One region of the Anoxybacillus sp. EFIL genome, then DNA from elsewhere that is predicted to be linked to it. Evidence: predicted binding sites of a transcription regulator. Region 1 holds the regulator's gene; each other region holds the start of a gene.

Region 1 (6,052 bases):
TGACGATGATTCGTCCGTTGTCGTCTCTTGAGCGATTTGTCCAAGTTCGAGTAGCTCTGCTTTTTTCGCCACGTAATAATCGTAGTCCCCTAAATATTCAATGAGACCGTCTGTGGATAACTCGTATATTTTTGTTGCGATTTTGTTAATAAAATAACGGTCGTGAGAAACGAAGATAATTGTTCCTGGGTATTCAATAAGCGCTTGTTCTAGCACTTCTTTGCTGTCTAAATCTAAATGGTTTGTCGGTTCGTCTAACACTAATACGTTGGCTTTTTTCATCATTAGTTTGGCGAGAGCGAGCCGGGCTTTTTCACCGCCACTTAATGTTTGCACTGGCTTCAATACATCGTCACCAGAAAATAAAAAGTTTCCGAGAATCGTACGAATTTCTTTTTCCGTCTTTAATCGATCTTCATCCCATAGTTCATCGATGACACGTTTGTTCGATGTTAATTGAGCTTGTTCTTGATCGTAATACCCAATTTGTACATTTGTTCCGTAGCGTAGTTCCCCATGTTTTACAGGGAGTTGCTTAATGATCGTTTTTAAAAGAGTCGATTTTCCAATTCCATTTGGCCCAATAAGTGCGATGCTATCACCGCGAGTGACACGAAATGAGAGGTTTGTTGCGATGATTTGATCATAACCAATGGCTAAATTGGTAGCTGTTAATACGTCATTTCCGCTTGGGCGTTCAATTTCGAAGCGAAACGATGCCGATTTTTCATCACCGAGCGGCTTTTCAATGATATTCATTTTTTCTAGTTGTTTTCTTCTGCTTTGAGCTCGCTTTGTTGTCGATGCACGGGCAATATTTCGTTGAATAAAATCTTTTAATTTTGAAATTTCTTCTTGTTGTTTTTCGTACAGTTTCAATTGTTGTTCAAATTGTTCCGCCCGTTGTTGTAAATAACTTGTATAGTTTCCAACGTATTTTTTTATTTTTGTGCGTGATAATTCATACACTTGTGTCACGATTTGGTCAAGAAAATAGCGATCGTGTGAGACGATAAGAATGGCCCCATCATAATTTTTTAAATATTGTTCAAGCCATTGCAATGTTTCCATATCTAAATGATTTGTTGGTTCGTCTAAAATCAACAAATCTGGTTTAGCTAGAAGCAGTTTGCCGAGCGCTAGCCGCGTTCGCTGTCCACCGCTTAACGTGGATACTTTTGTTGTGTAGTCATACTGAGAAAAGCGGAGGCCATGAAGCACAGAACGAATATCGGCTTCATATTGATAGCCACCTTTTTCTTTAAATTCCATTTGTAAACGGTCGTAATGCTCAAGTAAGCGCTCATAGTCGGCACCGTGCAAGCTCATTTGTTGTTCTAGGTCACGCAATTGTTTTTCCATTTGTTGAAGCGGGGCAAACACATCGAGCATTTCTTCCCAAATGGAGCGATGGGCGTGCAAACCAGTATATTGATCTAAGTAGCCAATTGTTACGTGTTTCGGTTTAATCACTTCCCCTGTGTCATATGACAATTGGCCGGCAATGATTTTTAATAATGTCGATTTTCCTGCACCATTTCTTCCAACTAACGCGATACGGTCTTTTTCTTGTATTTCAAGCTTAATGTCTGATAAAACTTGTTCCGCCCCATATGATTTGGATAGTTGATTTACTTGTAAAATGATCATCATTTTTCACCTCAATCTTCTTTTGATAGTGTAACGTACTTTCTTGATGTTCGGCAACACTAGTGTACGAATAACAAATTTGACAAAAATAATAATAAAGGGTACAAAGGAAAGACAGAATGAAAAAAATAGTGTATAGTTTAAAAGTGGGGAGAACTTTTCAGACGTATAGGAGAGAAAAATGAAAGCGCTAACTATTTGTGAAAGGAAATGTGGGGGATTGACTCGTGAATAATGAACAACCAAAAATTCCGCAGGCGACCGCAAAGCGACTACCGTTGTATTATCGTTTTTTGAAAAACTTGCATGCATCAGGAAAGCAGCGTGTATCTTCAGCGGAGTTAAGTGAAGCCGTAAAAGTCGATTCAGCAACGATTCGCCGTGATTTTTCATACTTTGGTGCGCTTGGAAAAAAAGGATACGGTTATAATGTAAATTATTTGCTGTCGTTTTTCAGAAAAACGTTGGATCAAGATGAAACGACAGAAGTAGCGTTGTTCGGTGTCGGTAATTTAGGTACGGCATTTTTAAATTACAATTTTAGCAAAAACAATAATACGAAAATTGTGATGGCATTCGATGTAGATCCAGATAAAGTAGGAACGGAAGTCGGAGGAGTGCCTGTTTATCATTTAGATGAATTGGAAGAAAAACTAGGTGGGATTACGGTAGCCATTTTAACCGTTCCAGCCCAAGTTGCCCAACCGATTACCGATCGGCTTGTCCAAAAAGGCATTAAAGGGATTTTAAACTTCACGCCTGCTCGTCTGCATGTACCTGAACACATTCGTGTTCATCATATTGATTTAGCGGTCGAATTGCAGTCACTTGTTTACTTTTTAAAACATTACGGAAATGAGTAAACCTCCCATTTACGAGCGGGAGGTTTTTTTCAATAAAGAACGAATAGCGGTGCCAAAATCTAATGTAGCAATAAGAATAAATAGCATCGTTGTGACGTCCCAAATGCCATCGTCAGCACTATCAACAGCAAAATAAGTGAATAAAATGCCCATCAAAAAGTAAAACAACGGCTCAGACTTCATGAAAACAGCCTCCAAATCACGAATTGCATTTGTTCTGCTTCTTTCATTATCTTTTCAATTTCTTCAGCAAATAACGTTTGAATAGCAACGACAAATGTATTCATCAGTACATGTGCTGCAATAGGAACGAGAATACGCTTTGTTTTCACATATAAGAAAGCAAATACAAATCCCATCGTTGCATAAAGAAGCAAATGTTCAAACTCTAAATGAACGACAGCAAATAAAAGGGAACTGACAGTTGCTGATAAGAAAAAGTTATATTTTTGATACAGCGTTCCAAAAATAATTTTTCGAAAAATGATTTCTTCTAAAATCGGTCCGACGATCGAAGTGACGAGCATAAGCGCTGGTGTTAGCTTCACCATCTCAACAATGCGTCTCGTATTTTCGGACCCCATCTCGACGCCAAATACGTGCATCTCAATATTTGCTGCGATGCCTTGAGAGAAAAGGGCAAGAAAGAACCCGCCAATTCCCCAAAAAATTGACGTTCCGATAGATGCTTGATGGCGATCGTACGAATATTTCATATCTTCTCTCATGAAATAAAGAACGAAAAGAAAAGCGATCGAGAAGCTAATGACAGCCCAATAACCTGAGGCAATGGATAGGGCGACTTCTTTATTTGATGCGTCAACAAATCCGCTATGTGCAAGCAAAGGAACGCCAATTAAACTAGATAACTGCATGGCGATGTATGTAATAATGACATACCAATATTGCTTTTTCACGTGTTCAACCCCTTTTGACAAAATGAGTACTTTTTCATTTTACCATATTTTTTGTATGAATTTCGAAAGGAAAGACATAATGAAAAAGGGAAAGATTTAGTGAAAAATTTTTAACTTCCTACTTGCAAAATTGAAAAAAGTTCATTAATATAATAAGTGTGTTAGCACTCAATGATGATGAGTGCTAATAACGGAACGAAAATCTAATTAAGGAGGTCGTTTGCCGTGTTGAAGCCACTAGGTGATCGTATTGTCATTGAATTAATTCAAACTGAAGAAAAAACAGCGAGCGGAATTGTTTTACCAGACACAGCGAAAGAAAAACCACAAGAAGGAAAAGTTGTTGCAGTTGGTTCAGGTCGCGTTCTTGACAATGGTGAGCGCGTAGCTCCAGAAGTAAGCGTTGGTGACCGCATCATCTTCTCAAAATATGCGGGTACAGAAGTAAAATATGATGGAAAAGAATACTTAATCTTACGTGAAAGCGACATTTTAGCTGTGATTGGTTAATCGTTCGCCTGATAACATATAAAGCATACAAAAATACTTAACAAAAATTATCATCAAGGGGGTAAGATGTATGGCAAAAGAAATTAAATTCAGCGAAGAAGCTCGTCGTGCGATGTTACGCGGTGTAGATAAATTAGCTGATGCAGTAAAAGTAACATTAGGTCCAAAAGGTCGTAACGTTGTATTAGAGAAAAAATTTGGTTCTCCATTAATTACAAATGACGGTGTAACAATCGCAAAAGAAATCGAATTAGAAGATCCGTTTGAAAATATGGGTGCGAAGCTTGTTGCGGAAGTAGCAAGCAAAACAAACGATGTTGCCGGTGACGGTACAACAACAGCGACTGTATTAGCGCAAGCGATGATTCGTGAAGGATTGAAAAACGTAACAGCTGGTGCGAACCCAATGGGTATTCGCAAAGGTATTGAAAAAGCTGTTGCTGTTGCAGTAGAAGAATTAAAAGCAATCTCTAAACCAATTGAAGGCAAAGACTCAATCGCTCAAGTTGCAGCGATTTCTGCGGCTGACGAAGAAGTTGGTCAATTAATCGCAGAAGCAATGGAACGCGTTGGAAAAGACGGCGTAATTACATTAGAAGAGTCTAAAGGCTTCACAACAGAATTAGATGTTGTGGAAGGTATGCAATTTGACCGTGGTTATGTATCTCCATACATGATTACGGATTCTGACAAAATGGAAGCTGTATTAGAAAATCCATACATCTTAATTACAGATAAAAAAGTTTCAAGCATTCAAGAACTTCTTCCTGTATTAGAACAAGTTGTTCAACAAGGTAAACCATTATTAATCATTGCTGAAGATGTAGAAGGCGAAGCGCTTGCAACATTAGTTGTAAACAAACTTCGCGGTACATTCACAGCAGTTGCAGTAAAAGCGCCTGGCTTCGGTGACCGTCGTAAAGCGATGCTTCAAGATATCGCGATCTTAACAGGCGGTGAAGTCATCACAGAAGAATTAGGTCGTGAATTGAAATCAACAACAATTGCTTCACTTGGTCGTGCAGCGAAAGTTGTTGTAACAAAAGAACATACAACAATTGTTGGTGGCGCTGGTCGTGCAGAAGACATTCAAGCACGCATCAACCAAATCCGCGCTCAATTAGAAGAAACAACTTCTGAATTTGACCGTGAAAAATTACAAGAGCGCTTAGCAAAATTAGCTGGTGGCGTTGCGGTTATTAAAGTCGGTGCTGCAACTGAAACTGAATTGAAAGAGCGCAAATTACGCATTGAAGACGCATTGAACGCAACACGTGCGGCAGTTGAAGAAGGTATCGTTGCCGGCGGTGGTACAGCGTTAATGAACGTATACAGCAAAGTTGCGGCTATTGAAGCGGAAGGCGACGAAGCAACTGGTGTGAAAATCGTTCTTCGTGCGATCGAAGAGCCAGTTCGTCAAATCGCACAAAACGCTGGTTTAGAAGGCTCTGTCATCGTAGAGCGCTTAAAAACAGAAAAACCTGGCGTTGGCTTCAACGCAGCAACTGGCGAGTGGGTTGACATGATCGAAGCGGGTATTGTTGACCCAACAAAAGTTACTCGTTCTGCGCTTCAAAACGCAGCATCTGTTGCCGCTATGTTCTTAACAACAGAAGCGGTCGTTGCAGATAAGCCAGAAGAAAATAAAGGCACACCAGGCATGCCTGACATGGGCGGCATGATGTAATAAGACGAGAACTAGTCGCAGAAACAAATATATTCAATCGTAAGGGCTACTTCCTTATAAAAAGGGGGTAGTCCTTTTTGTGTGAAAATCAAATGAACGTGAACGAGGATATACTAACAGACTGTAGATGAGCATTTTTATTAACAATAATTACCATATGAAAAAGGGACAAACGGGGTACTCTCTACGCCACGTGGAGCTGTTTTTTTACGGCATCAATAGGAGTATTTTGTTTCGCTGCGCCGTAGATAAATTCTACAAGACGATGTGCTTTGTTCGTTTGGAGAAGGTCAAGCCCGGTAGAGAAATCACCGTTGGACTCGAACGTACTGTACACATAAGTCAGTTGTACCTCACATTTCGCACCCTCTCGACAAAAATCGGGAGGATTTTTTTATCTTCATATCGAACGAATCCTTGAAACA
Region 2 (6,052 bases), on a different contig from region 1:
CCGCTTACTTACGACAAGATATTTCTTTGTTATTTGCTAATGGGCGGCTTATTGCTCTCCAATCGAAATGGAAAGAAAACGGAAAAAAACTTATTCAACAAAAACAGCTCGAACAAAAAGGAAGTCGATTATTTCAAGCTATTTCATACCATCAAGGAGAGTTGCATAACGGCAATGATATTCGAAGTAGTCAAAAAATGAGCGGAGATGCATTATATGTGATAGACTCATCCTTTGCCCCGCTTCAATCGTTTCGCAAGCCAGCGACAAACGAACAAAAAAAATGGGCTAGCACATTAAATAAACAAACACAAGCCATTGTCAACAAAGCTGCTAACCAAATGGCAACCATCTTATCAAAGAACGATTATTACCATTTGTACTTAACTGAGCTTGTTCAATATAATGAACAGCCGTTTATGGATTTAACGACAAATGAAACAGAGACGATGATCGGAAACTTATGGGAAGGACTATACAAAAATTATTTTTTAGGCATAAAAAAACAGAACGGTTCGATGGAATCCCCAATCGGTAGCACCGTTCCGCTTATTTTAATTAAAAAAGATTACAGCCAGCTGTTTGTCGTGACAGAAACAGCAGATGGAGAACTGATCATATTAAAGCAATTGCTCGATTTCAAACAATAATTGTTTATATTGTTCATCGTCTGGATGAATGTGCAATGCACGTTCTACTGCTTGTTTTGCTTTTTCGTAATTTTTTTCTTCTGCATACAATAACGCTAAATAATAAAATGCTTCATGAAAACGGTCGTTTTTTTCAATGGCAGCATATAAATACTGTTTCGCAGCATCGTAATCTTTTTGTTGAATACGAATATACGCACGTAAAAAATCTGCTTTGTATGCTTGCTCATCTCGTTCATTGATGATTGTCAACATTTGTTCGGCTTGACCGTATTCCCGTTCATCAATATACTGTTTGGACAATGCAAGAATGAGTTGCGCTTGATCTGCTGGCGGTCGTTGAAAGCCAATATATAAACAAATTGCCGTAACGACCGCTGTGAACAAAGCAGCCAACCATTGTCCAAGACGGGCGCGCTCTTTCGGGAGATGGACAATGCTTGCAGCTAAAAATCCACCGATTAAGCCACCAATATGGCCGGCATTATCGATATTTGGAACAACGAGACCAAACGCTAAATTAATTCCAATGACCGTCAATACGTTCATGCCGATTGTTCGAAAAAACAAATGTGGATGTGATTTTCCAAAATATAATAAAGCCCCAAAGCATCCGAAAATCGCCCCAGACGCTCCTGCAGATACAGACGGCGAAAATAAAAAGCTAGCGAGCGAGCCTGAAAAACCAGCAAAAAGATAAATGGCTAAAAAGCGAAACGAACCGTACAATTTTTCAACAAGCGGGCCTAAATAATATAGTGCAAACGTATTCATAAGCAGATGTACAAAACCAATATGCAAAACGATCGGAGTGAAAAAGCGCCACCACTCTCCTTGTAAAATGAGCGGGTTAAATTTCGCACCGTATTCAATAAGTGTCAACGTATTTGTACTTCCACCGTTCCATTCTAAAACAAAAAACATCACAATTTGCAAGGCGATAAATACGTATGTAAATCTCGCTTTTCCACGTTCAAATATGCGCCGTTCATTTTCATACAATCGCTCGGCAAACGACAACACGTGTTGTTTAAATGCTTGTAATTCGTGTTGTAACATCGGAGAATCATCAGGCACATATACTTTCAATGATTGATGAAACAACATGTTTAGTTCACGTAGTACGGCATACATATTGTTTATATGCATCACAAATGTTTTCATATGTACTCGTTCAGTCGTTAACGGGCGATGAACGTACAGTTCCCAATCGTCAACAGGAGGGTACATCATGACATATATGTTAACGACTTGAAGATGACGGCGAAATTGCCGCCTCCGCCATTCATCAACGGCAGTCATGGCGCGCTGCATATCATTTTTTAACGATACGCTCCAATCGATGTCCGTACGAACGAGACGAACGATTGGTGCTTTTCGTTCACGCGTAGACTGCAACCAAACTTCTCGTTCATCGGGCGATAAATACACGATTTCATAGTTCGCCTGCAAAAATTGAAACGTCATTTGCCAATATACAAAATCAAAGCGAATGCTCAACCTTCCCTCTCCCTTCGCTATCATACCCTTCTTTTACCACACTCTTTTACAAAGCGCAACTATTTGTACTTTTGTAAAAACAATGTTGGTACAAGACGTTGGCGAATAAACGGAATAGACATTCCCCATTGAACTACTCGCTTTTGAACTGCTTCCCGCTTCAATATTTCATTCAACAATCGATAGCGAAACCGATAAAGAACAAGCCCAGCGACTAAAGTGACAATCAATGTTTTTCCATTCAATATGATCACCCTCCTCATGCTTACCGTTCCCTTTTCTCATTAAAATTATAAAAAGGTTGCCTCATCATGAGACAACCTATTGCAACCCAACGCGTTTCATTACATCTTTTAACACATTGGCAGAGTGAGTAAATTTTTCTTTTTCTTCTTCATTCAATTGCAATTCGACGACTTCACGAATACCGTTACGGTTTACGATCGCTGGTACGCCGATGTACATATCGTTTTGACCATATTGTCCTTCTAAGTAAGCTGAAACAGTAAGCACGCTATTTTCGTTTTGTAAAATTGCTTTTGTTAAACGAACAAGTCCCATCGCAATACCGTAATATGTTGCACCTTTTCGTTCAATAATTTGATACGCAGCATCGCGCACGTTCACAAAAATGTTGTCTAAATCTTCCTGTTTATATTGTGGTTTTTCTTTCATCATATCAGCAATTGGACGGCAGCCGATAAACGCATGGCTCCAAACCGGCAATTCTGTATCACCATGTTCCCCAATAATATAAGCATGTACGTTACGTGTATCGACATCGAAATATTCCCCTAGCAAATAACGGAAACGAGCTGTATCTAAAATCGTTCCTGAACCGATGACGCGCTCTTTCGGTAAGCCAGAGAACTTCCATGTTGCATATGTTAAAATGTCAACTGGATTTGTTGCAACGAGGAAAATCCCATTAAATCCACTCGCCATGACTTGATCAATAATGTTTTTGAAAATTTTCGTGTTTTTCTCCACTAAATCTAATCGTGTTTCTCCCGGTTTTTGATTTGCCCCTGCTGTTAACACAACAATGTCTGCATCTTTGCAGTCTTCATAATTACCGAACCAAATTTTTGTTGGCGATGGAGCGAACGGCATACCGTGGTTTAAGTCCATCGCATCCCCTTCAGATTTTTCTTTATTAATGTCAATAAGAACGAGTTCTTCTGTCACCCCTTGGTTTAAAAGGGCAAACGCATAACTTGAACCGACAAAACCTGTCCCAACTAAAACAACACGATTTACTTTATTTGACATGTTCTTTCCACCTTTCGTATATGTCATTTTACAATATGTGCATTGTTTATCTGTTTCACACTTGCATTGTACACTGTTTCACAAAGTTTATGGGGCATGAATTATTAACATTTTGTTAATTTTTTCTCCTGTATAATATGAAAACGCTTATGCTGTTTTATAATTCGCTTTCACAAATGATTATTCCTTCATTCGTAATGATCATTTTGACAGAAATATCATGCTTTTCAATCGGCAACGCAGAAACGATTTGACAATCATATGCAAGTGAAAGGGTGTCATTAGGAAAATCGACTAAATAACGATCATAATATCCTCCACCGTAGCCAAGACGATATCCGCCTCGAACGAAAGCAAGGCCTGGAACGAATAGCAAATCGATTTCATGTTTTTGTACTTCTTTCGTTTCTTCTACAATCGGTTCATATAAATCAAAAAAAGTGCGTTCTATTTGTTGAAAACAATCAATTTCTCGAAACGTCATTTGTTTTGTTGTTACATTGCATTTCGGAATCGCAACTTTCTTCCCTTCTTGCCAAGCTCGTTCAATAATACAAATCGTGTCTACTTCGATTTGTCTTGAAATCGTTATACCGATCATGTGTGCCTTTTGCCAACTATGTTGTTGAAATAATATGTCGTGAATGACGTTCTCTTTGTTCTTCCGCTCTTCTTTTGTCATATGTAAGAGACGTTGTTTCATTTGTTGTCGTAATTGTTTCTTCTCCATTATCCTTCCCCCTATTTCATAAAAAAATAAGCAGCAGGAAAAAAATCCTACTGCTTACTTCGTTTCACGATGAACTGTTGCTTTTTTGTCTCGTGGGCAATATTTTTTCAATTCAAGGCGCTCTGCGTTATTGCGCTTATTTTTTGTTGAAATATAGTTGCGTTCGCCGCATTCTGTGCATGCTAACGTAATATTTACACGCATCGCTCTTTCCCTCCAAACAAAAGTATTATAATCACACCTTTCCATCATATCATTTTTCTTAAACAATTTCCATATGAATTTTATACGTTTTGATATTGCCGAATTTTCTTTATATAGTATTTCGTATATTCTTTTGCTTTTTGAGCATTTGTCGCTTGGGAATAAATCGTTAACGTCGGTTCATCTACCTTTGGTAAAATGAGTGTCCATGCCCCATCTTCATGATACACTTTTATGCCATCTGTAAAATCAACATGTTTGTCATAACATTCTTCTAACAATTTGCGCATGACAGCTGCTCGTTCATGCCATGGGCAATAAACATCGCGGCATGATAAATGAATCGTTGGGATGGACGAAATAACCGTGCGGAGAGAACAACGTTCAATAGCTAACAAATGAAACAGTTGTACACACGCATACAGTCCATCAAAATAAAAATGAAATGGTTCATGGTGATGAGCAAACAAAAAATCTCGTCTCGCATCTTTCACATACACAATGTCCCCATATAAACGTTCCGCTAATGTATGCAACATCGATGGGGCCCAAGAGGGAACAGCCACTTTTTTCGTTTCACTAAATAAAAGCGATACTAATACGTGCAATGAAATGACTTCCTCATTCGTCAATGCCGTTCCTTGTCCGTCAAAAATTCGAAAACGTTCGCCTGAACGATCAAATACGATCCCAAAATGAGCGTGCTCACGTTTAATTTGCTTGCGAATATGTTCGTCGTCTTGATGATCTGTCCAAACAACTTGAATGGCAAACGACTGAAGTGTATGTTCAATGATTTCCCGCAGTAAAGGCGAGCTACAAACGACTACTTTCCATTGTTCCGATGACGAAAAAGGAATCCATTGTCGTAAGGCACGAACGTACAATTCGTCTTTTTCTTTTTGTTTCATCGCTTCACCGATTTGTGTCAATGACACATAACAAGCATGTTCATGCTTCATTTGTTGCTCAATAGCTCGTTCCATCGCTCGATCGATCGGGTAGCCATATCCGTCATAGATGTCAACAATCGCTTCATCATGTTCATCCATCGTAATAAATACACCGCCATGATACTGTTTATGAGGGACAATATAACGAAAAGCTGGCAAATATCCACCTTCATATATGTTTGTATGCATGCCATACATGTGTAAACATTCGGCAAATAGCATACCCATTGCTCTCGAAAATGGATGGCCGTCAAAGCCGATTAATATGCGACTATCCTTTTCATATAGGCTACTGTACGCGGAAGCAAGCCTCGTTATAAATAGCGGATGGGCATCAATATATGCCCGCATTTTTATTCCTTGTTCACTGAACAACGTTTTCGTATGTTGTTCCCCCCATACAATCGAATGTTTCACTTTCGTTTTTTCGGCAATTGTTTTATTCGGCCAAATTTTCACTCCATGTTGCACTTTCACTTTATTTTCTAATTTACATTTTGCTCCGATGACCGCATAATCAAATATTTCATTTTTTTTGCCGATGTATACATCATTAGCAACGATCGCCCCGCGTAATTCACTATGTTGATCAACATATACGTCAGGCCAAACAATCGATCGTTTTAACGATGCATGTTTACTGATCACTGAACGTGGGCCGATGACCGTGTAAGGTCCAACCGTTGCGTAGTCATCAATACGTACACCATCTCCGATCATAATCGGTCCTTCTAATTTAACCC
Region 3 (6,052 bases), on a different contig from region 1:
TTTGCTTTTTGAACAAAAACGACATGGGGATTTCCACAACGTCGCGCTTGAAAAGCTGAAACAATACGATGCCCAACATCATACCAACTTAGTCGAGACGATTGAAACGTATCTTGACTGTGACAGCAACGTCAATGAAACGGCGAAAACGCTCAATATTCATCCGAATACACTCGCTTACCGTCTGAAGCGAATAAGTGAAATTGGAAACATTGACTTAAGCAATATGAGCGAAAAAGTAAAACTATATATCGATATGAAATTAGACAAATATCGGACAACATAGCTTTTGTGGAAATCCACAAAAGCTTGTTTTTTCTTTCTCTTTTCTAAACAAACAACAAATGATAAAAAACATTTATACTGTAGATAATAATGAAAGACAACATGAAAGGGGAAACAGCACATGATTATTGGTGTTCCAAAAGAAATTAAAAATAATGAAAATCGTGTAGCGATTACACCAGCTGGCGTTATGTCGTTCGTCAGCAATGGACATACTGTATTAATTGAGAAAAATGCAGGAATTGGAAGCGGTTTCACAGATGAAGCTTACGTTCAGGCAGGCGCACAAATCGTTGAACGTGCCGCAGATGTATGGGCGCAAGCGGATATGGTGATGAAAGTAAAAGAGCCGCTACCAAGCGAGTATGAATACTTCCGTCCGGGATTAGTATTGTTCACATACTTACACCTCGCTGCTGAACCAGAATTAGCGCGTGCGCTAAAAGAAAAAGGTGTCATCGCCATCGCTTATGAAACGGTACAAGTTGGTCGTACGTTACCGCTTTTGACACCGATGAGCGAAGTAGCAGGACGCATGGCAGCACAAATTGGTGCTCAATTTCTTGAAAAAACAAAAGGCGGAAAAGGTATTCTTCTTTCCGGTGTCCCAGGCGTTAGCCGCGGAAAAGTAACGATCATTGGCGGCGGTGTCGTCGGAACGAACGCAGCAAAAGTAGCGATCGGCTTAGGTGCAAACGTCACGATTATCGACTTAAGCGCAGAACGTTTACGTGAACTTGACGATATTTTCGGAAGCCAAATTAATACGCTTATGTCTAACCCAATGAACATCGCACAAGCTGTTGCCGAGTCTGACCTTGTGATCGGTGCGGTATTAATTCCAGGAGCAAAAGCGCCAAAACTAGTGACAGAAGAAATGGTGAAAGCGATGCAATCAGGTTCGGTCATCGTTGACGTAGCGATCGACCAAGGCGGTATTGTTGAAACGAGCGACCATGTGACAACGCACGACAACCCAACATATGTGAAACACGGCGTCGTTCACTACGCAGTAGCGAACATGCCTGGAGCTGTGCCGCGCACATCAACACTTGCGCTCACAAACGTCACAATGCCATACGCACTACAAATTGCAAATAAAGGCGTACACAAAGCGGTCGCAGACAACCCTGCATTACGCCTTGGTGTAAACGTCGCAAACGGAGAAATCACATACGAAGCTGTCGCACGCGACCTCGGTTACGACTACGTTCCTGTCGAAGTGGCATTAGAGAAACAATTATTAGCATAAAAACGAAAGGTGTCCTGACACACGGGACACCTTTTTCTTATAACACTTTGGATAAAAATGACTTCGTTCGCTCATGTTGTGGTGCATCAAAAATTTGTTGTGGCGTTCCTTCCTCCACGATCACTCCACCGTCCATAAAGAGAACACGATCCCCGACTTCACGCGCAAATCCCATTTCATGCGTCACGACGACCATCGTCATTCCTTCTTTTGCTAGTTGTTTCATGACGGCAAGCACTTCCCCTACCATTTCTGGATCGAGCGCAGATGTTGGCTCATCAAATAACATCACTTTTGGCTCCATCGCAAGCGCACGAGCAATAGCAACACGCTGTGCCTGTCCACCAGATAATGAATCCGGATATACGTGTGCCTTATCTTGTAAGCCGACTTTCGCAAGCAGTTGCATCGCTTTTTCTGTCGCTTTTTCTTTCGACCATTTGCGCACTTTCATCGGGGCGAGTGTAATATTATTAAGCACCGTCATATGCGGAAATAAATTAAATCGTTGAAACACCATGCCAACTTCTTCACGCACTTTATTTAAATCCGTTTTCGGATCTTTTAAATGAAATCCGTCAACGACGATATCCCCCTCATCAAAATCTTCAAGCAAGTTTAAACAACGTAAAAATGTCGACTTTCCTGAACCAGAAGGGCCGATAACGACAACCACTTCTTTTTCATGAATGTGCACATCAATTCCTTTTAACACTTGTAGCGATCCGAACGATTTTTTTAAATTTGTCACTTGAATCATGCGTCATACCTTCTTTCTAACCGATGTAGCAACTTGCTTAACGAGAGGGTAAGCACTAAGTAAATGAGCGCAACAGTTAAGTACGGTTCCCAAACGCGATAATATTGACCTTGCATCGCTCGTCCCCAATACATGAGTTCAGGCGCTGCAATAATTGCTGCAAGAGAAGAATCTTTAATGAGAACGATAAATTCATTGCCAAGCGGCGGAATCATTCGTTTAATGGCTTGTGGCAAAATGATGTAACGCATCGCTTGTACGTGCGTCATTCCAAGCGAACGAGCCGCTTCCATTTGACCGCGATCAATGGACTGGATGCCAGCACGGAAAATTTCCGCAATATACGCAGCTGCGTTTAAAGATAAAGAAATGGCGCCAGACACGAGCGGGTTCGGTTGAGCGGTAAAAATCGGCATCACGCCAAAATGAATAAGTAAAATTTGTACGAACAATGGCGTGCCACGGAAAAAATGGACGTACCAATCAAAAGGAAGACGAATGAGGCGGTTTTGAACCATTTTTCCGAGCCCAATGGCTAAACCGAGAATCGTCCCGAAAAAGATACCGACTAACGATAAGCCGATCGTCCAGAGCACCCCTTTCAAAAAAAACGGTGCATATTCAACAATGATATTGAAACGAAAATCCATCATCAATCACCTTTCCCTTTGTAAAAATTGCGTAACCTTAGCAGTTACGCAATTTTTACATCAACGTTATTGCTGTTGTTGTAATGATTCCATATTCGGTTCTGTACCAAACCATTTTTTATAAATTTCTGTGTACGTGCCATTTTCGATGACTTTTTTCAACGCTTCGTCTACTTTTTGTTTTAAATCGCTTCCTTTCGGGAACATAAAGCCGTAAAATTCAGATTCAAAATGTTCTGGATCCTCAAATGCTACAATTTTAGCATCTGGATTATTTTTTACGTATTCGTTCGCCACGGCATTATCTGTGACAACGGCTTCCACACCGCCGTTTAATAAGTCCATAATCGCAACGACCGTATTCTCAAACTTTTTAATATTTTTATTCTCTTTTCCTAAAATCTTCTCAACCGCTTCTTGTCCAGTTGTACCATTTTGGACACCGACAACTTTTCCTTGTAAATCTTTCGCGCTTTTAATCGAACTTCCTTCTTTAACAAGAATCATATGTGTTGATTCAAAGTAAGGAATAGAAAAGTCATATGTTTTTTTCCGATCATCGTTAATTGTAATTCCTGAAACGGCCATATCCGCTGTTTTCCCTTGAATAGCCGCAAACAATGGATCCCAGCCGATGTTTTTTAATTCATATTCTAGTCCAGCTTCTTTCATGACAGCTTTTAATAAATCGACATCAAAGCCGACAATTTCCCCTTTATCCATGTATTCAAATGGGGCAAACGCCGCATCTGTGACGACAGTAATTTTCTTTTCTGTTGTCGCTGTTTTTTCTGTCGAACTACCACATCCAACAAGCGCAAACATAAGCATAAAAACAAGCGCTGCAATCATTCCTTTTTTTATCATTGTTAATCCCCCTTACTATTTGTTGTAAAATAATAAATGTTTGTGTATAAACATGTTATGCCCCTCATGTTTCACATATTATCAGCTTTTTTGTTTTTATGCAACAAATTTTATAAAAATAATTTTTGGAAAAATCTTTATTTTAAAAAATGTTTTTGATCAACTTTTCACAAATTCGTCAATCCTTTATGCTCCTCACCTTGTCAAAAAGTAGTATTCTTTATATAGGGGATATTTTTATTATCCTGAATGAATGGGAGGAGATTATAATGGCGCTACTTACTGTACATGAAGCGTTAATGGACGCTTGGAGAACGTTTAAAGGTGATAAATGGAAAAAAGAAATTGACGTTCGTGATTTTATTTTAAATAACGTAACCGTTTACACAGGGGATGAATCGTTTTTACAAGGTCCGACGGAAGCGACGAAAAAGCTTTGGGAACAAGTGATGGAACTTTCCAAACTAGAACGCGAAAGAGGCGGCGTTCTCAACATGGATACAGAAATCGTATCAACCATTACGTCGCATGGACCTGGCTATTTGAATAAAGAACTTGAAAAAGTCGTCGGTTTCCAAACAGACGAACCGTTTAAACGGGCGCTTATGCCATTTGGCGGTATTCGCATGGCCGAGCAAGCATGCGAAGCGTACGGCTACCAAGTAAGCGATGAAGTAAAGAAAATTTTCACTCAATATCGTAAAACGCATAACCAAGGTGTATTTGACGTATATACGGACGAAATGAAAGCGGCGCGCAAAGCAGGAATCATTACAGGACTTCCTGACGCATATGGACGCGGTCGCATTATCGGTGACTATCGTCGCGTGGCCTTATACGGTGTTGATCGCTTAATTGAAGAGAAGAAAAAAGATTTACGCAACACAGGTGCGCGTACAATGAGCGAAGACATCATTCGTCTTCGGGAAGAATTAGCGGAACAAATTCGCGCTCTTCAAGAATTAAAAGAAATGGCTGCAAGCTACGGATATGATATTTCTAAACCGGCGCGCAACGCACATGAGGCGTTCCAATGGTTATATTTCGCTTACCTTGCGGCGATTAAAGAACAAAACGGTGCAGCCATGAGCTTAGGTCGCGTCTCTACATTTTTAGATATTTATATCGAGCGCGACTTGCAAGAAGGAACATTAACAGAACGCGAAGCGCAAGAGCTTGTTGACCATTTCGTTATGAAATTGCGTCTCGTCAAATTCGCAAGAACGCCAGAATACAATGAGCTATTTAGCGGCGACCCAACGTGGGTCACAGAGTCCATTGGCGGTGTCGCGATTGACGGTCGTCCGCTTGTGACGAAAAACTCATTCCGCTTCTTGCATACACTCGATAACTTAGGCCCGGCGCCAGAACCAAACTTAACGGTGCTTTGGTCAACACAGTTGCCAGAAGCGTTTAAGAAATATTGCGCGAAAATGTCGATTCAAACAAGCTCCATTCAATATGAAAATGACGATTTAATGCGACCTGAGTTCGGCGACGACTACGGCATCGCATGCTGCGTATCCGCGATGCGCATCGGCAAACAAATGCAATTTTTCGGCGCGCGTGCAAACCTTGCAAAAGCATTATTATACGCAATTAACGGCGGCGTGGATGAAAAATTAAAAGTGCAAATCGGCCCAGAGTTTGCGCCAATCACATCTGAATACTTAGACTACGATGAAGTGATGCGCAAATTTGACAACGTCATGGAATGGCTAGCAGAATTGTATATTAATACATTAAACGTCATCCATTACATGCATGATAAATATTGTTATGAACGAATCGAAATGGCGCTTCACGATACGCACATTTTGCGCACGATGGCAACTGGTATCGCTGGGTTGTCCGTTGTCGCTGACTCATTAAGTGCCATTAAATATGCGAAAGTAAAAACGATTCGCGATGAAAACGGCTTAGCTGTCGACTTTGAAATTGAAGGCGACTTCCCGAAATACGGAAATAACGATGATCGCGTTGATGCGATTGCGGTCGATATTGTTGAACGCTTTATGACAAAATTGCGCAAACATAAAACGTATCGCGATTCGAAACATACGACATCCATCTTAACGATCACATCAAACGTCGTATACGGTAAAAAGACAGGAAATACACCAGATGGTCGTCGCGCTGGTGAACCGTTCGCCCCTGGGGCGAATCCATTACACGGTCGCGATACAAAAGGAGCGCTTGCATCGTTAAGCTCTGTCGCAAAATTACCGTATGAATATG
Region 4 (6,052 bases), on a different contig from region 1:
ACGCGGGTATTTTAGGGGAGTGGGATTATGTTTCTAACCCGCAAGGTGGTTTTTATGGATTTTGGTGGCATTGGAAAAACGGAGGTGATTGTCAGCTCTATCTGCAGCTAGAACAAGAAAAATTATGTGTTAAAATTGAAGTAGCTGACAAAGAAAAAAGGGCGTATCTTCGTACGAATTGGTGCCAGAAAGTGCTCGAGAAATCGAGGGATTTTCAACTACATGTGAAGAAGCCAAGTCGATTCGGAAACGGAAGATATATGACGGTGGCAGTTTTAGAAAACTATATAATAACAAACAAAGATGGGATACTTGATTTGACAAGTACGATCGATGTTCTTAAACGGGCTGAAAAATTGCTTGATGCATTAACAGCTGTTCGTACTAAACAATAAAAAAGCAGGGAAGACGATCGTCCACCTGCTTTTTCTCCTTTAAATCGTAACCGATGTTTTTGTTTTTTTCCGAAGGTCGAAACGGTCAGCGTTCATCACTTTCACCCAAGCTTGAATAAAGTCGCGGACAAATTTTTCTTTGTTGTCGTCTTGGGCGTAAAATTCAGCGTATGAGCGAAGGATCGAGTTTGAGCCGAAAATTAAGTCCACACGAGTGGCGGTCCAACGAACAGCCTTCGTTTTCCGGTCGCGAATGTCGTAAATGCCGTCTTCTTTCGGTACCCATTCATAGTTCATATCGACGAGGTTGACAAAAAAATCGTTTGTGAGCACACCGATGCGATCTGTAAATACACCGTGAGGAAGATCGCGATACGTCGCTCCTAACACACGTAAGCCACCGACTAATACCGTCATCTCTGGGGCGGTTAAGCCGAGCAATTGGGCTTTATCGACAAGCAATTCCTCAGGGCTGACGCGATATTTTTTCTTTTCATAATTGCGGAATCCGTCCGCGAACGGTTCTAATACCGCAAAGCTTTCCACATCCGTTTGTTCTTCCGTAGCATCGCCTCGTCCAGGCATAAACGGTACGTGGACGTCAAAGCCAGCATCGCGCGCTGCTTTCTCGACCGCCGCACTGCCACCAAGTACGATTAAATCGGCGATGCTCACTTTTTTAGGGAGCGCGCGTTGAATGTCTTCATAAACGGCAAGCACTTTCGCAAGTCGCTCTGGTTCGTTTACTTCCCAATCTTTTTGCGGCGCAAGCCGAATGCGCGCACCGTTCGCTCCGCCACGCTTATCGGAGTTACGGAACGTGCTAGCGGATGCCCAAGCGGTTTTCACAAGTTCGCTAATCGTTAACCCTGAATGTAAAATTTCCGTTTTGATATCTTCAATTTCCGCATCCGTTAATTCAACCTCTGCTTCTGGAATCGGGTCTTGCCAAATGAAATCTTCTTTCGGTACTTCTGGACCGAGATATCTCGTTTTCGGCCCCATGTCGCGATGAATGAGTTTAAACCAAGCACGAGCAAACGCATCCGCAAATTCTTCTGGATGTTCATAAAAGCGACGAGCAATTTTTTCATATATCGGGTCAAAGCGTAACGCTAAGTCCGTCGTCAACATCATCGGCGGCACTTTCACATTGGCATCTTCCACATCAGGCGCTAAATGTTCTTCTTTTATATTCACCGCTTCCCATTGATACGCACCAGCTGGACTTTTCGTCAACTGCCATTCGTATTCAAAAAGCAATTGTAAATAGCTGTTATCCCACTGCGTAGGTGTTGGCGTCCAAGCGCCTTCCAGACCGCTTGTAATCGTATCGCGACCGTTTCCTTTTCCGTACGAGCTAAGCCATCCTAACCCTTGCGCTTCAATCGGAGCTGCTTCTGGCTCAGGGCCGACATGCGACGCAGCACCAGCCCCATGCGCCTTCCCAAACGTATGTCCGCCTGCGATGAGCGCCACTGTTTCTTCGTCGTTCATTCCCATCCGTTTAAACGTCTCGCGAATGTCACGTGCCGCCGCAAGCGGATCTGGGTTGCCATCAGGACCTTCTGGGTTGACATAAATCAGCCCCATTTGAACAGCGGCAAGCGGATTTTCTAATTCGCGATCGCCTGTATAGCGTTCTGAGGCGAGCCATTCTTTTTCCGCTCCCCAATAAATGTCTTCTTCTGGATGCCATACGTCCTCGCGACCAGCGCCAAAACCGATCGTTTTTCCACCCATTGACTCAATCGCCACGTTGCCGGCTAACACAATTAAATCTGCCCACGAAATTTTATTGCCGTATTTTTGTTTAATCGGCCACAACAGGCGACGTGCTTTATCTAAGTTCGCATTGTCTGGCCAACTGTTTAATGGGGCGAACCGTTGCGTACCCGTTGAAGCACCGCCTCGTCCGTCGCCAATGCGATACGTCCCTGCAGAATGCCAAGCCATGCGGATAAACAGTGGGCCGTAATGTCCGTAGTCGGCAGGCCACCAATCTTGGCTTGTCGTCATGAGTTTACGCAAATCTTCTTTTAACGCCCAATAGTCGAGTGTTTGAAATTCCTCTGCATAATCGAACGTTTCGTCATGGGGATTCGTTTTTCTGTCGTGTTGATGAAGAATGCTTAAGTTTAGTTGATTCGGCCACCAGTCTTTGTTTGTTGTTTTGTTTGAAGCATGACTCGTCACACTTCCATGGAACGGGCATTTGTTTTCCATTCTTTTATTCTCCTTTCCTACGTATAAATGAAATATGATGCTGTTCACTTGTTGAGGTTGATAATAATGATTACATTAGAATTATACTAAATTAATATTTAATAGTAAAGTAAAAATGATATTTTTATTTAAAAATTATAAAAACCCCCCATTTTATTCTGTTTACAGAATAAAATGGGGGATCTATACGTTCACATCCGCATTTCCGTTCATCGTTTCACTCCAATCTTTAATGTTGCAACATATGTTTCACTTGTTCAGTTGTTAAGTTGCGAATAAATTCGATTAAGTCAATCGCCTCGATTCCGAATTCATTACATTTTTCAACGTATCTTTGGTAAGCTTTTGTGTACATATCCATAAACAAAACTCCTTTCACACGTTGCTTTTGTTAGTTATATTGTATTATAACAGAAATAAAAAATCAACAACTGTTATATAATTATTTTAAAAAATGATATGATTTTTATGTACATGTAGTAGAAACGGAAGGTTTGTAGTACAATAGAGTAGGCAAATGGAAGGGATTATACATATTTTACCGTTTTAGAAAGGATGAACATACATGCATATAATCGAGTTAATGAAAGCGCTTATTTTAGGGCTAGTCGAAGGGGTGACAGAGTTTGCGCCTGTTTCATCGACAGGTCATATGATTATCGTTGATGATATGTGGCTAAAGTCAAGCGACTTTTTAGGAAAGTATGGGGCAAATACGTTTAAAGTCGTCATTCAGCTCGGTTCCGTTTTAGCTGCTGTTGTAGTGTTTAAAGATAAATTTTTCGAATTGCTTTATTTACGAAAAAGCGAAGTGAGAAAAGGACCGCGGTTGACACTTATGCACATTTTTATCGGTCTTTTACCTGCTGGTGTGTTGGGTGTTTTATTTGAAGACTATATTGATGAACATTTGTTTTCGACGGAAACGGTGCTCATTGGGCTCATGCTTGGAGCGTTGTTGATGATCGCAGCAGACCGTTTCGGAAAACGAACGAAAGTAGCGCAAACAGTAGATGATATAACGTATAAGCAAGCTTTCATTGTCGGTCTCGTCCAATGCTTATCCCTTTGGCCAGGGTTTTCTCGTTCGGGGTCGACCATTTCAGGTGGCGTACTTGTCGGAATGAGTCATCGCGCTGCCGCTGATTTTACATTTATTATGGCTGTGCCAATTATGGCTGGAGCAAGCGCCATTTCGTTGTTAAAAAACTGGCAGTACATTACGATGGATGCTTTACCATTTTTCATTGTCGGTTTTATTAGTGCTTTTGTTTTTGCATTGTTAGCCATTCGCTTTTTCTTGCGTTTAATTAACCGCGTTCGCCTTGTGCCATTTGCCATTTATCGCATCGTGCTCGCGGCAGTTATTTATATTGTTTATTTTGCGTAATCTCCACGATTTTTGTGGAGATTTTTTTGTTTAAAAAGTCGTCAAAAACGCACGAACGCATGATGAAAAAATAAGTCTATAATGAATGTGAAAAATAACACGAAAAGCTGGTGATGACATATGCATGAACATGCGAGTGCGGTAGATTATAACGAAAATCCGTTTATCGTCATTTGGGAAGTGACAAGAGCTTGCCAGTTAAAATGTGTACATTGTCGTGCCGATGCCCAACCTGTCCCAGATCCGTGTGAGTTAACGCACGAAGAAGGGCTTCATCTTATCGACGACATATATGAGATGAACAATCCGATGCTTGTGTTTACAGGTGGCGACTGTATGATGCGCGAAGATTTGTTTGATCTTGCATCGTATGCGATGAAAAAAGGGATGCGCGTTTCGATTACACCGAGTGCGACACCAAATGTGACGAAAGAAAAAATGAAAAAGGCAAAAGAGATTGGACTGTCGCGCTGGGCATTTAGTTTAGACGGACCGACCGCTGACATTCACGACCGATTTCGCGGTACACCGGGTTCGTTTGATTTAACGATCGAAAACATTCGTTATTTAAATGAGCTACATATGCCATTACAAATTAATACAGTCATTTCGCGCTATAACTACGATCATTTAGAACAAATGGCGAAATTAGTTGCAGAGTTAAAGGCAGTAATGTGGTATATTTTTTTACTCGTTCCGACCGGCCGTGGACAAATGGGCGATTGCATTAGCCCGGAGGAACATGAACAAGTGTTCCGTTGGTTGTATGAGTTAAGTAAAACGGCACCGTATGATATAAAAACGACAGCAGCACAACATTATCGTCGTGTTGTCATTCAACAAAAAATGCGCGAAAAACGAATTGAAGCAGGGGATATTCGTTATGAGCATGCGATTACGACCGATCATGCTTCAATGATTGACGGCTTAAAACGGGCGCCAAAAGGCGTCAATGACGGCAACGGTTTCGTTTTCGTTTCACATACAGGAGATGTCATGCCAAGCGGCTTGCTTCCAATCGTATGCGGCAACGTACGCGAGCAACCGTTATCGTATATTTATCGTGAATCGGAAGTGATGAAACAGTTGCGCCAACCAGACTTATATAAAGGAAAATGCGGCATTTGTGAGTTTCGCTACGTTTGTGGCGGATCCCGCGCTCGCGCCTATGCAGTCACAGGTGATTATATGGAAAGTGAACCGTTTTGTATATACGTTCCTTTAGGGATGAGAAAAGAAAAAACCCGAACGGTGTTCGCTTAATGCGGACGCTGTTCGGGTTTTTTATGTTGCTTCGTTTTTCGAAACAGGTGAAGGCATGTGTTAAATATCCATAAACTGATAAGTGAGAACAAAACGGCTACTTCAATTGGTTCCATTACTTGAAAAGGATTGAAAATGTCAAACCAAGCTTGATGAATGCTCATTCCTAGCAATAAATTCATGCTAATCGCTATACCGCCTAACAACATAGAAATAGCGATACAAACCACGATAGTTTTCATCACTTCATCCCCATGGCTGCACTTTTTATTTAGCATCTGACCATTTTTTACGTTTATTCCTTTTGCATAATATATGCATTATATGCTTATTCTAACCATCAAGGAGACAATGGATGGAGGAGGAAAGATGTGGACACGATCGAAGGGTAAGAAAGAAAAGGATACGCATGCATATGGGGGATTAGCACCAAACGGCATATACGGAACGATTGATCAAGATTTACATACAAACATAGAAAAAGTTCGAGATATTACTGGAAATAGTGCAGATATCATCATCCGCCGTTTTTTACTTGGAAAGGATGATAATTTTCCTGCTGCACTTTGTTTTGTAAGCGGAATGGTTGATGAACATATCGTTCAGCAATTATTGCTTGAAATAAGTGTACAATTATCACTTCCTTCAAGTAGTTGCGGTCTAGACTATATTGAACAAAAAATAGCTACAACTAATACAGCACGGCGCATTCAGCAATGGCACGACATATTTTCCTCGCTTATGTCTGGGGAAGTCATTTTATTTATTGATGGGATGC

The links. The regulator Rex, encoded in region 1, represses fermentation and respiration genes when NADH is low (regulators of the CRP and FNR family bind a similar motif). The targets are predictions, from matches to a motif close to TTGTGAAATATTTCACAA.
Region 2: ES017_RS05555 (L-lactate dehydrogenase) is a predicted target of Rex. The motif match lies at 3,489-3,506, and genes of this name have one in related genera.
Region 3: pflB (formate C-acetyltransferase) is a predicted target of Rex. The motif match lies at 3,970-3,987, and genes of this name have one in related genera.
Region 4: ES017_RS08010 (TIGR04053 family radical SAM/SPASM domain-containing protein) is a predicted target of Rex. The motif match lies at 4,097-4,114, and genes of this name have one in related genera.

Annotation. Positions count from the first base shown of each region.
Region 1 is NZ_SDLH01000014.1:18,261-24,312, reverse strand. It holds gene ES017_RS14655 (ABC-F family ATP-binding cassette domain-containing protein) at 1-1,650, opposite strand, end outside; gene ES017_RS14650 (redox-sensing transcriptional repressor Rex) at 1,878-2,513, shown strand; gene ES017_RS14645 (YdiK family protein) at 2,523-2,696, opposite strand; gene ES017_RS14640 (CPBP family intramembrane glutamic endopeptidase) at 2,693-3,430, opposite strand; gene groES (co-chaperone GroES) at 3,656-3,940, shown strand; gene groL (chaperonin GroEL) at 4,011-5,627, shown strand; partial or broken gene ES017_RS14625 (IS701 family transposase) at 5,812-5,979, opposite strand.
Region 2 is NZ_SDLH01000002.1:483,212-489,263, reverse strand. It holds gene ES017_RS05570 (hypothetical protein) at 1-650, shown strand, start outside; gene ES017_RS05565 (rhomboid family protein) at 621-2,174, opposite strand; gene ES017_RS05560 (hypothetical protein) at 2,210-2,395, opposite strand; gene ES017_RS05555 (L-lactate dehydrogenase) at 2,472-3,422, opposite strand; gene ES017_RS05550 (5-formyltetrahydrofolate cyclo-ligase) at 3,580-4,152, opposite strand; gene rpmG (50S ribosomal protein L33) at 4,207-4,356, opposite strand; gene ES017_RS05540 (sugar phosphate nucleotidyltransferase) at 4,437-6,052, opposite strand, start outside.
Region 3 is NZ_SDLH01000006.1:54,907-60,958, reverse strand. It holds gene ES017_RS10320 (PucR family transcriptional regulator) at 1-286, shown strand, start outside; gene ald (alanine dehydrogenase) at 407-1,537, shown strand; gene ES017_RS10310 (amino acid ABC transporter ATP-binding protein) at 1,575-2,297, opposite strand; gene ES017_RS10305 (amino acid ABC transporter permease) at 2,294-2,947, opposite strand; gene ES017_RS10300 (basic amino acid ABC transporter substrate-binding protein) at 3,014-3,814, opposite strand; gene pflB (formate C-acetyltransferase) at 4,114-6,052, shown strand, end outside.
Region 4 is NZ_SDLH01000004.1:64,993-71,044, reverse strand. It holds gene ES017_RS08025 (PD-(D/E)XK nuclease family protein) at 1-395, shown strand, start outside; gene katG (catalase/peroxidase HPI) at 435-2,621, opposite strand; gene ES017_RS16120 (hypothetical protein) at 2,851-2,982, opposite strand; gene ES017_RS08015 (undecaprenyl-diphosphate phosphatase) at 3,187-4,011, shown strand; gene ES017_RS08010 (TIGR04053 family radical SAM/SPASM domain-containing protein) at 4,132-5,274, shown strand; gene ES017_RS08005 (YczF family membrane protein) at 5,271-5,516, opposite strand; gene ES017_RS08000 (spore germination protein) at 5,590-6,052, shown strand, end outside.